3 regions of the Streptomyces sp. V4I23 genome follow, and region 1 is predicted to be linked to each of the others. Evidence: riboswitches for the same ligand, from Rfam matches in the RefSeq annotation. Region 1 holds a riboswitch; each other region holds the start of a gene.
What was found. Region 1 has a riboswitch for cobalamin ahead of QFZ82_RS30085 (cobalamin biosynthesis protein). Riboswitches for the same ligand answer to the same signal wherever they lie in the genome.
Positions count from the first base shown of each region.

Region 2: linked by a shared signal. The riboswitch ahead of QFZ82_RS14000 (ribonucleoside-diphosphate reductase subunit alpha) and the one ahead of QFZ82_RS30085 (cobalamin biosynthesis protein) in region 1 are both predicted to bind cobalamin.
Region 3: linked by a shared signal. The riboswitch ahead of QFZ82_RS32710 (CbtB-domain containing protein) and the one ahead of QFZ82_RS30085 (cobalamin biosynthesis protein) in region 1 are both predicted to bind cobalamin.

Region 1 is NZ_JAUSZW010000004.1:6,122,002-6,125,238, reverse strand. It holds gene QFZ82_RS30095 (inorganic phosphate transporter) at 1-555, shown strand, start outside; gene QFZ82_RS30090 (hypothetical protein) at 568-789, shown strand; cobalamin riboswitch at 946-1,082, shown strand; gene QFZ82_RS30085 (cobalamin biosynthesis protein) at 1,174-2,124, shown strand; gene QFZ82_RS30080 (cobyric acid synthase) at 2,121-3,237, shown strand, end outside.
Region 2 is NZ_JAUSZW010000004.1:2,644,260-2,647,496, forward strand. It holds gene mctP (monocarboxylate uptake permease MctP) at 1-678, shown strand, start outside; gene QFZ82_RS13995 (GNAT family N-acetyltransferase) at 762-1,262, shown strand; cobalamin riboswitch at 1,307-1,439, shown strand; gene QFZ82_RS14000 (ribonucleoside-diphosphate reductase subunit alpha) at 1,579-3,237, shown strand, end outside.
Region 3 is NZ_JAUSZW010000004.1:6,684,555-6,687,791, forward strand. It holds gene QFZ82_RS32695 (glycoside hydrolase family 172 protein) at 1-26, shown strand, start outside; gene QFZ82_RS32700 (putative quinol monooxygenase) at 1-294, opposite strand; gene QFZ82_RS32705 (CbtA family protein) at 426-1,193, opposite strand; gene QFZ82_RS32710 (CbtB-domain containing protein) at 1,222-1,446, opposite strand; cobalamin riboswitch at 1,483-1,637, opposite strand; gene QFZ82_RS32715 (histidine phosphatase family protein) at 1,705-2,295, shown strand; gene QFZ82_RS32720 (hypothetical protein) at 2,327-2,857, opposite strand; gene QFZ82_RS32725 (hypothetical protein) at 2,857-3,099, opposite strand; gene QFZ82_RS32730 (TetR/AcrR family transcriptional regulator) at 3,207-3,237, shown strand, end outside.

The sequences.
Region 1 (3,237 bases):
GGTGTCGCCATCGCCCTCGGCACCTACCTCGGCGGCTGGCGCATCATCCGCACCATGGGCAAGGGCCTGACCGACCTCCAGCCGCAGCAGGGCTTCGCCGCCCAGACCGGCGCGGCGAGCGTCATCCTCGCCTCCTCCAACCTCGGCTTCTCCCTGTCGACCACCCACTCGTGCTCCGGCGCGGTGATGGGCGCGGGTCTCGGCCGCAAGGGCGGTGTCGTGCGCTGGTCCACCGCGACCCGGATGTTCGTCGCCTGGGGTCTGACCCTGCCGGCCGCCGGTCTGGTCGCCGCGGGTTCGGAGTTCGTCACCCAGCAGGGTGACTGGGGCGTCGCGGCCGTCGCCGTCTTCCTGGTCGCGTCCTGCGCCGCGATCTGGTTCGTCTCCCGCCGCCAGGTCGTCGACCACACCAACGTCAACGACACCGAGGACCAGGAGCCCGCCGGCGTCGTCACCACCGCCATCGCGGCCGTCACCCCGCCGCCCGCGGGCGAGCTCAAGACCACCATCCCGGCCCCGGCCGAGCCCGAGCCGGCCCGTCCGGCCACGGTGTAAGGAATCATCAGCATGAAGATCGACTGGGCAGCTCTCGGCTCCGTGTTCGGCGTGAGCCTCGTCGCCACCGTCGCCCTGGTGGGCCTGTTCACCCTGGGCATCGTGGGCCTGACCAAGCACGAGGCGGCGGCCGCCGACGGCGGATCGGCCACCATGGTCCGCACCGGCGCCTACGCCTGCTTCGCCCTGTGCGCCGCGGCCGTGGCGTACGGCATCTATCTGATCGTCACCTGACTCCCCTTAGAGTCCTTTCGTCCGCTGACGACGCAGACCCGCCCGGAGCCGGGCCGGAGGCACCCCGCGTGCCTCCGGCCCGGCTCCGGCGCGTCCGGGGTGTGGGGCTTCGCACACTGTCCTTCCGCAGGTCAAGGGTGAGTTGACGGGCGTTCGCGGGCGTGGTGGACTGCCGGGGCCATCTACGGCGGCAGAAGAGGAAGTCCGGTGCGAATCCGGCGCGGTCCCGCCACTGTCACCCGGGAAGATCACACCCTGGGGAGCCAGGAACTCTCGCCGCCGGTCACGTCGAACCAGGGCGCGGACCCTGAGTGAGGACTTCTGCCATGCCCGGCTGCCGTTCAGCCCTCTCCGTCGGACCCCGCCTGCGGGATCACTGACCCCGTGCGTGCCGATCGCGTATTCGTGTACGGCGCCACCGCGGGCCTCGTCGTCGACCAGCTCGTCGGCGACCCACGCCGCGGGCACCCCGTCGCCGCCTTCGGGCGGGCCGCGGGCGCCGTCGAGCGACTGCTGTGGCGTGACCACCGGGGCCGGGGCGCCCTGCACACGGCCCTCTGCGCCGGCGGCGCCGTCGCCGTGGGCGCGCTGGCGTCCCGTGCTGTGCGCCGCTCCCCCGCCGCGTCCGTCGCTCTGACCGCCGCCGCCACCTGGGCCGTGATCGGGGGCACCACGCTCGGCCGGGAGGCGCGCCTCGTCGGCGAGGCGCTGGCCACGGGGGACGTCGAGGCGGCCCGCGCGCGGCTCCCCCATCTGTGCGGGCGTGACCCGCAGTCCCTCGACGAGCAGCAGATCGCCCGCGCCGTCGTCGAGTCGGTCGCCGAGAACACCTCGGACGCCGTCGTCGGCGCCCTGGTGTGGGGCGCTGTCGCGGGCGTTCCCGGGCTCCTCGGCTTCCGTGCCGTGAACACGCTGGACGCCATGGTCGGCCACAAGTCGCCGCGCCACCGGCGCTACGGCTGGGCCTCGGCACGCCTCGACGACGTGGCGGGCTGGCCCGGCGCACGGCTCACCGCGGCACTCGCCGCGATCGCGGGTCCCGACCCGCGGGGGGCGGTACGCGCCTGGCGGGCCGACGCGGCGAAGCACCCGAGCCCCAATGCGGGCCCGGTGGAGGCGTCGTTCGCGGGGGCGCTCGGCGTCCGGCTGGGTGGGACCCTGTCGTACGGGGGCCGCGTCGAGCACCGGCCGGTGCTCAACGGAACCGGGCGGGCCGTGGAGTTCGGGGACATCGGGAGGGCCGTGCGGCTGTCGCGGCGGATCGGCGTGCTGACGCTCGCGACATGCGCGGGCGCGCGACTGGCCTGGGGGGCCATGAGGGGGAGACGTACATGAGCGGCGGCGGACTGCTGGTCGCGGGGACCACGTCGGACGCGGGCAAGAGCGTCGTGACCGCCGGGATCTGCCGGTGGCTGGTGCGGCGGGGTGTGAAGGTCGCGCCCTTCAAGGGCCAGAACATGTCACTGAACTCGTTCGTGACGCGCGAGGGCGCGGAGATCGGGCGGGCCCAGGCGATGCAGGCGCAGGCGGCCCGTGTGGAGCCGACCGCGCTGATGAACCCGGTGCTGCTCAAGCCCGGCGGCGACCGCTCCAGCCAGGTCGTCCTGATGGGAAAGCCCATCGGCGAGATGAGTGCGAAGGGCTACCACGGGAACCGGCAGCGCGAGCTGTTCGAACCGGTCATGGCGTGCCTGGAGGAGCTGCGGGGCACGTATGACGCCGTGATCTGCGAGGGGGCGGGCAGTCCGGCCGAGATCAACCTGCGGCGCACGGACATCGTGAACATGGGCATCGCGCGGGCCGCGCGGCTGCCCGTCCTCGTGGTCGGGGACATCGACCGCGGCGGGGTGTTCGCACAGTTCTTCGGGACGACGGCACTGCTCGCCCCCGAGGACCAGGCACTCGTCGCCGGCTATCTGGTCAACAAGTTCCGCGGGGACGTGACACTGCTGGAGCCCGGACTCGACATGCTGCACGGACTCACCGGGCGGCGGACGTTCGGCGTCCTGCCGTACGCGCACGGGCTCGGCATCGACGAGGAGGACGGCCTGAGGGTGTCCCTGCGCGGCGCGGTCCGCGAGTCGGTCGTCGCCCCGCCGGTCGGCGAGGACGTGCTGCGGGTCGCGGTGTGCGCGGTGCCGCTGATGTCGAACTTCACCGACGTCGACGCGCTGGCCGCCGAACCGGGCGTCGTCGTCCGGTTCGTGGACCGGCCCGAGGAACTGGCCGACGCCGACCTGGTGGTCGTCCCCGGCACGCGCGGCACGGTGAAGGCGCTGGCGTGGCTGCGGGAACGCGGGCTGGCGCAGGCCCTGGTCCGCCGGGCCGCGGAGGGCGGGCCGGTGCTCGCCATCTGCGGTGGTTACCAGGCGCTGGGCGAACGCATCGAGGACGACGTGGAGTCGAAGGCGGGCGAGGTCGAAGGACTCGGGCTGCTGCCGGTACGGG
Region 2 (3,237 bases), 3.5 Mb from region 1:
ACCAACGGTCAGCTGGCCATCCCGCAGCTGTTCGAGAACATGTTCCCGGACTGGTTCGCGGGCGTCGCCTTCGCCGCGATCGGCATCGGCGCGCTGGTCCCGGCGGCCATCATGTCCATCGCCGCGGCCAACCTGTTCACCCGGAACATCTACAAGGACTTCCTCAAGCCCGACGCGACCCCGGCGCAGGAGACCAAGGTCTCCAAGCTGGTCTCGCTGCTGGTGAAGGTCGGCGCCCTGGTCTTCGTCCTCACCATGGACAAGACCGTGGCGATCAACTTCCAGCTGCTGGGCGGCATCTGGATCCTGCAGACGTTCCCGGCCCTGGTGGGCGGCCTGTTCACCCGCTGGTTCCACCGCTGGGCGCTCATCGCCGGCTGGGCGGTCGGCATGATCTACGGCACGGTGGCCGCCTACGGCGTGGCGAGCCCGACACAGAAGCACTTCGGCGGCTCGTCGGCCGAGATCCCCGGCATCGGCGAGATCGGCTACATCGGCCTCACCGCGTTCGTGCTGAACCTCGTCGTCACCGTGGTGCTCACCTTCGTCCTGAAGGCGGCCAAGGCCCCCGACGGCGTCGACGAGACCAGCCCGTCCGACTACACGGCGGACGCGGGGGACCCGGGCGTCAAGGTGGAACTGCCGCCGGCCACGGCGGGCGCCCCCGGCGGCCACTGACGGATCGCGTACGCAAGGGCCGTCGTATCTCCCCCAGGGAAATGCGGCGGCCCTTCGTCGTGCTCTGATGCACACTGCCGGGCATGGACATCACCATCAGGCGGATCGAATCCGGGGAGTACGGGGCGCTGGGGGAGCTGACCGCACAGGCGTATCTGCGCGGCGGAATGCTCGACTTCGGCGAGGAGGACCCGTATCTGGAGGTGCTGCGGGACGTCGCGGGACGCGCCGCGCACACGGAGGTGTACGTCGCCGTGGACGGGCGGGGAACCGTGCTCGGCGGGGTGGCCTTCGTTCCCGCCGGCGGCCCGTACGCCGACCTCGCGGGTCCCGGCGAGGCCGAGTTCCGGACGCTGGCCGTGGCCGAGGAGGCCCGGGGACGGGCGGTGGGCGAGGCGCTGGTGCGGACCTGTGTCGACCGGGCCCGGGCGGTGCCCGGGTGCGTGCGCGTGGTGCTGTCGACGCAGCCGATGATGCACGCGGCGCACCGGATATACGCCCGCCTGGGCTTCGTACGCACCCCCGAGCGGGACTGGGCGCCGGTCGAGAACGTTCCCCTGCTGACGTACGCCCTGGAGCTCTGAGCCCGCGAGACACAACATGTGGGGGCATGCGCAGCACCCCGCCCCCACATGTATGCTCATCTGGCTGTCGCCGCAGGGGAATCCGGTGCGAATCCGGAACTGTCCCGCAACGGTGTGATCCGGTGCGCTGTGCGTACCCGACAAGTCCGAGGACCTGCCGACGGTGCATCCGGCTCGACCGAACCGGGTGCCGAGACGTCCGGGCCTCGCGGTAGGGCCGGTGGACGCCGTGCCTCGTGCTGCCCGTCCGCGGGCCCGCGCCGGCATGGTCCCCGCCTCCCCCGCCGGCCCAGAGCCGAGCGAGGGAGAGCATCACATGACCATCGCGCCAGCCGATCCGGCTTCAGGCACCGCGGAGCAGACCACGGCCGGTCCCGGGGCCGGCCTGCTGCGGACCCTCACGGATCTGACGGCCGATCTGCCCGACACCGACCCCGGCAGGGTCGCCGCCGCCGCGCTGCGCGGGCGGCACGCCGGATCGGACGAGGCCGAACTGCGCTCCCTCGCCACCGATGCCGCCGCCGGTCTGATCTCCGAGGACCCGGCCTACTCCCGTCTCGCCGCCCGGCTGCTGACCCGCACGATCGCGGACGAGGCCGCAGGCCAGGGGGCGGTGTCGTTCTCGGCCTCCGTCGCGGTCGGGCACCGCGAGGGCCTGATCGCGGACCGCACCGCCGCGTTCGTGGCGCTGCACGCGGCCCGGCTCGACGCGCTCGTCGACCCGGCCGCCGACGACCGCTTCGGCTACTTCGGCCTGCGCACGCTCTACAGCCGCTACCTGCTGCGTCACCCCATCAGCCGTCAGGTCGTCGAGGCGCCGCAGCACTTCATGCTGCGCGTCGCCTGCGGCCTCGCCGAGGACGACAGCGTCCGCTCGGTGGACGAGGTCGCCGACCTGTACGGCCTGATGAGCCGGCTCGACTACCTCCCCTCCTCCCCCACGCTCTTCAACTCCGGCACCCGCCACCCGCAGATGTCGTCCTGCTACCTGCTGGACTCGCCGCTCGACGAGCTCGACTCGATCTACGACCGCTACCACCAGGTCGCGCGCCTGTCCAAGCACGCGGGCGGCATCGGGCTCTCGTACTCGCGCGTCCGCGCCCGCGGTTCGCTGATCCGCGGCACCAACGGGCACTCCAACGGCATCGTCCCGTTCCTGAAGACGCTCGACGCCTCGGTCGCCGCCGTGAACCAGGGCGGCCGGCGCAAGGGCGCCGCCGCGATCTACCTGGAGACCTGGCACGCCGACGTCGAGGAGTTCCTGGAGCTGCGCGACAACACCGGCGAGGACGCCCGGCGTACGCACAACCTCAACCTCGCGCACTGGATCCCCGACGAGTTCATGCGGCGCGTCGAGGCGGGCTCCGACTGGTCGCTGTTCTCGCCGGCCGACGTGCCCGAGCTCGTCGACCTGTGGGGCGAGGAGTTCGACGCCGCGTACCGCGCCGCCGAGGCCAAGGGCCTGGCCCGCAAGACCATCCCGGCGCGCGACCTGTACGGCCGCATGATGCGCACGCTCGCGCAGACCGGCAACGGCTGGATGACCTTCAAGGACGCCTCCAACCGCACCGCCAACCAGACCGCCGAGCCCGGCCACACGGTCCACTCGTCCAACCTGTGCACCGAGATCCTGGAGGTCACCGACGACGGCGAGACGGCCGTCTGCAACCTCGGCTCGGTGAACCTGGGGGCCTTCGTCGAGCAGGGAGCCGACGGTGGGGACATCGACTGGGAGCGGCTGGACGCCACCGTCCGCACCGCGGTCACCTTCCTCGACCGGGTCGTCGACATCAACTTCTACCCGACCGAGCAGGCCGGGCGCTCCAACGCCAAGTGGCGGCCCGTGGGCCTGGGCGCGATGGGCCTCCAGGACGTCTTCTTCAAGCTGCGGCTGCCCTTCGACTCACCCGAGGCACGCGCCCTGTCCACCCGCATCGCCGAGCGCATCATGCTCGCCGCGTACGAGGCGTCCGCC
Region 3 (3,237 bases), 560 kb from region 1:
TCAGCCGAGGGGGTTCAGGAACGTGAGCACGGACTCCTTCTCGTTGATCAACGGCTGGAGCTCCGTATTGAACGGCTTGCCGTAGGGCGCTGCCAGATGGGCCCGGAAAGCGGCCTCGTCCTCGTACACCTCGAAGATCCAGTACGCCAGGGGATCGGCTTCCTTGGTGTACACCTCGAACGCCAGGTTCCCGGGCTCCTCACGGACGCGAACGGCGTAGTCCTTGACCAGCGCGGCGACGTGTTCCTCGTTTCCGGGGCGCACGGTGAACTCGGCCAGCAGAGTCTTCTTCATGCCCTGTTTCCTGTCTCTCGCCGGCGACACCGGCATGGCGGAACGGTGCGGGGCGGGGGGCCGGTTCCGGCACTCCGCCCCGCACCGTCAACGTACCTGCAGGAGCGGTCGGCTTCCTTGGCCGTATCGACTCAGTGCGCCGCTGCGGCTCTGTGAGACTCGGCCCCGGCCTTTGCCTCACCGGCGCGCCGCGGAACGAGCAGCCGCTCCACGAGGTGGCCGAAGATCAGTCCGAACCCGGCCCAGAGGGAGAGCTGGGTGGCGAGGGAGCCGAGGCGGAACTGCCAGAGGACAGCGGCCGGGAAGCCCTCCGGCGCCTCGTTGAACGACGGCAGGAAGGCGTAGGCGAGACCCATGGCGACGACGAATCCGGCCACGGCAGCGACGGTCGCGTTCCAGTTGCCCAGCCGGGGCGCAAGCCGCTTGCCGAAAATGACCGCGGCGACGGCGAGCAGCACGCTGAGCGCGATCAACAGGAAGTACAGGGCCGTGCGCCGGCCGATCGTGCCGGGATCACCGACAGCCGGCGGATTGGCCGGGTACTTCAGGAAGGGCACGACGCAGACGGTCAGCGCCGCGCCCAGCGAGATCAAGCCCGCGGTTGCACGCGGGCCGATGCGGCCGATGCGGCCGAGCGCGACGCAGAACGCCAGGGCGGCGATACCGCCCAGGGCGACGCCGGCCAGCAGGATGCCGGTGGCGAGTCCGGCCGTGGACTGCACGGCACGGCTGACCAGTTCCTCCTCGCCATGGCCGTGGCTGCCCTGTTCCTCGAAGGCGATGGCCGCGTCCACAGGAGACTCGCCGAGCAGATAGGCGACGGCGAAGGCGAGCACACCGGCGAGGAGACCGGCCAGCATGCCGCGTACGAGCAGGGCTCTGACGGGTACGGAGTTCATGAGTGGCTACCTCTGACTTCAGCGGTTGTCAGTGGCAGGGGAAGCCGAGCAGATGACGGCCGTCGTGGACCCACTCGTGCACGTTCTCGCCGGAGAGGAGTGCGACGGCGCCCTGTTCCGCGCCGACGAAGTACAGGACGACGAGCATGAGGACGCCGACGAACAGCGCCCAAGGGGCGATCGCCTTCAGCGAGATGGTGGTGATGGCCGGTGCGGCGGGGGTGGCCGGCGCGGGGGCAGCGGAGAGTGCCATGGCAGAACCTCCTGGGGAACACGCGTCCCGATCGTTGGTGCCTTGGACGACGGTGGCGGGTCTGACTCGCCTGTCCCGATCTCGTATGTGAGGACAGGCTTCACAGTGGCGCGACCGTGCCGGGTTCTCACCGGACTTCCGTCACACCGTCGTCATGTCCACGTGAAAGTACCGCGTCGCGACCTGCGGCGCTACGGCGCGCGGGCCCGTACTCGTGTGCCTTTAGTCTCTATGCGACACGAAAGAGGAAGGGGAGAGATGCCGGTACGCGTGATGCTGGTGGCACCCGCCGTCAATGAGGGTTTGCGCCAAGCGCGTTTCGGTGGGGACAGTCCCCTGGACCAGGTCGGGCAGCAGCAGGCGCGCGCGGCTGCGGCCGGGCTTCCCCCGTCGACCATGCAGACGTCCTCCCCCTCGCTCCGCTGTCGTCAGACCGCCACCGTGCTCGGTATGGACGCCCGGTCCCTGACGGAGTTGGACGATCTGGACGTGGGGCGCTGGCACGGGAGGTCGCTGGAAGAAGTGACCGAGTCGGAGCCGCAGGCAGTGGCCACCTGGCTCTCGGACCCTGATGCGGCGCCTCACGGGGGTGAGTCGTTGACCAGGCTCGTCGGTCGCGTCGGCGCCTGGCTGAACGACCGTGCCGACGGCACGGAAAGGGTGTTGGCCGTGGCGGAACCGGCGGTGATCCGCGCGGCCCTCGTCCACGCACTGGGCCTTCCGCCGCAGGTGTTCTGGCGGCTCGACGTACGGCCGCTGTCGCTGACCGAGATCACCGGCCGGGCCGGGCGCTGGAACCTGCACTGCGGAAGGCCGTTGACTCCGGTCGCAGCGACCACCGGGCCCTGAGGATTTCGCCGCGGACGCGCCCAGGGCTACCTCACGGAGCCGCAGTGTTCCGGGTGCGCTCTTTGCGCCGCTGCTCCTCCTGCTTGCGCCACCCGTACCGGGTCAGGCCCTTCGGCTTGAACACCGAGAGGATCACGATGAGGAGCAGGACCACCAGCCCGCCGACGGAATGGGGCAACGTGCCCGGCAGCTCGCGGGGGTCGGCGGTGCGTGCCGCTGTCTCTGCCAGGTGGCTCACGGTCCGTGTCTCGATCAGCAGGACGGTGGCGGCGAAGACGGTGAGGAGGAGTTTGACCAGCACCCAGAAGTGCCGGAGCAAGCCCCATGGGGTGCCCAGGGCGTTGACGATGCCGATGACGACCGACGCGAGGGCGAGGGGGACGATGGCGTACAGCACCGTCACTTCCATCGCGGCATAGGCACCACGCACCGCCGACGCGTCCTGGCCGGTCACCGCCGTGACGTCGAGAGCGAGGTAGGCGAAGACGGCACCGAGCCAGCCGACCGAGGTGGTGACGTGGGCGGTGAGGACCGCCTTGCGGAGGCGCGGCGGCATGGCCATCAGCGGTGGGCCTCCGGTGCGTACGCGGCCGGGTGGCCGCCGGACGTCTGGATCACGCTGACGCCGGTCGACGGTGTTTCTCCGATGCCCATGTGCCGGCCGGGGCCGTGGTCGCCGCCGAGGCCGGTGAGCTTCACGATCACGGCCAGCAGGATCAGGACGCCGACGACGACGGCGGACACCTTCGCCCAGCGTGGCGCCTTGGGTGGGTCGCTGCGGGGGGACGGGGACGGGTCGGCCATGAGATGTCCTCCACGGGTGTCGAATCTTCGAGCACCATCAGTTTACGAGACACTCTGTCTCTCTCACGTCAACATGTCACGACCGCGTCGACCCGTACAATGCAGGGGTGCCGAAGCTGTGGAACGAGACGATCGCGA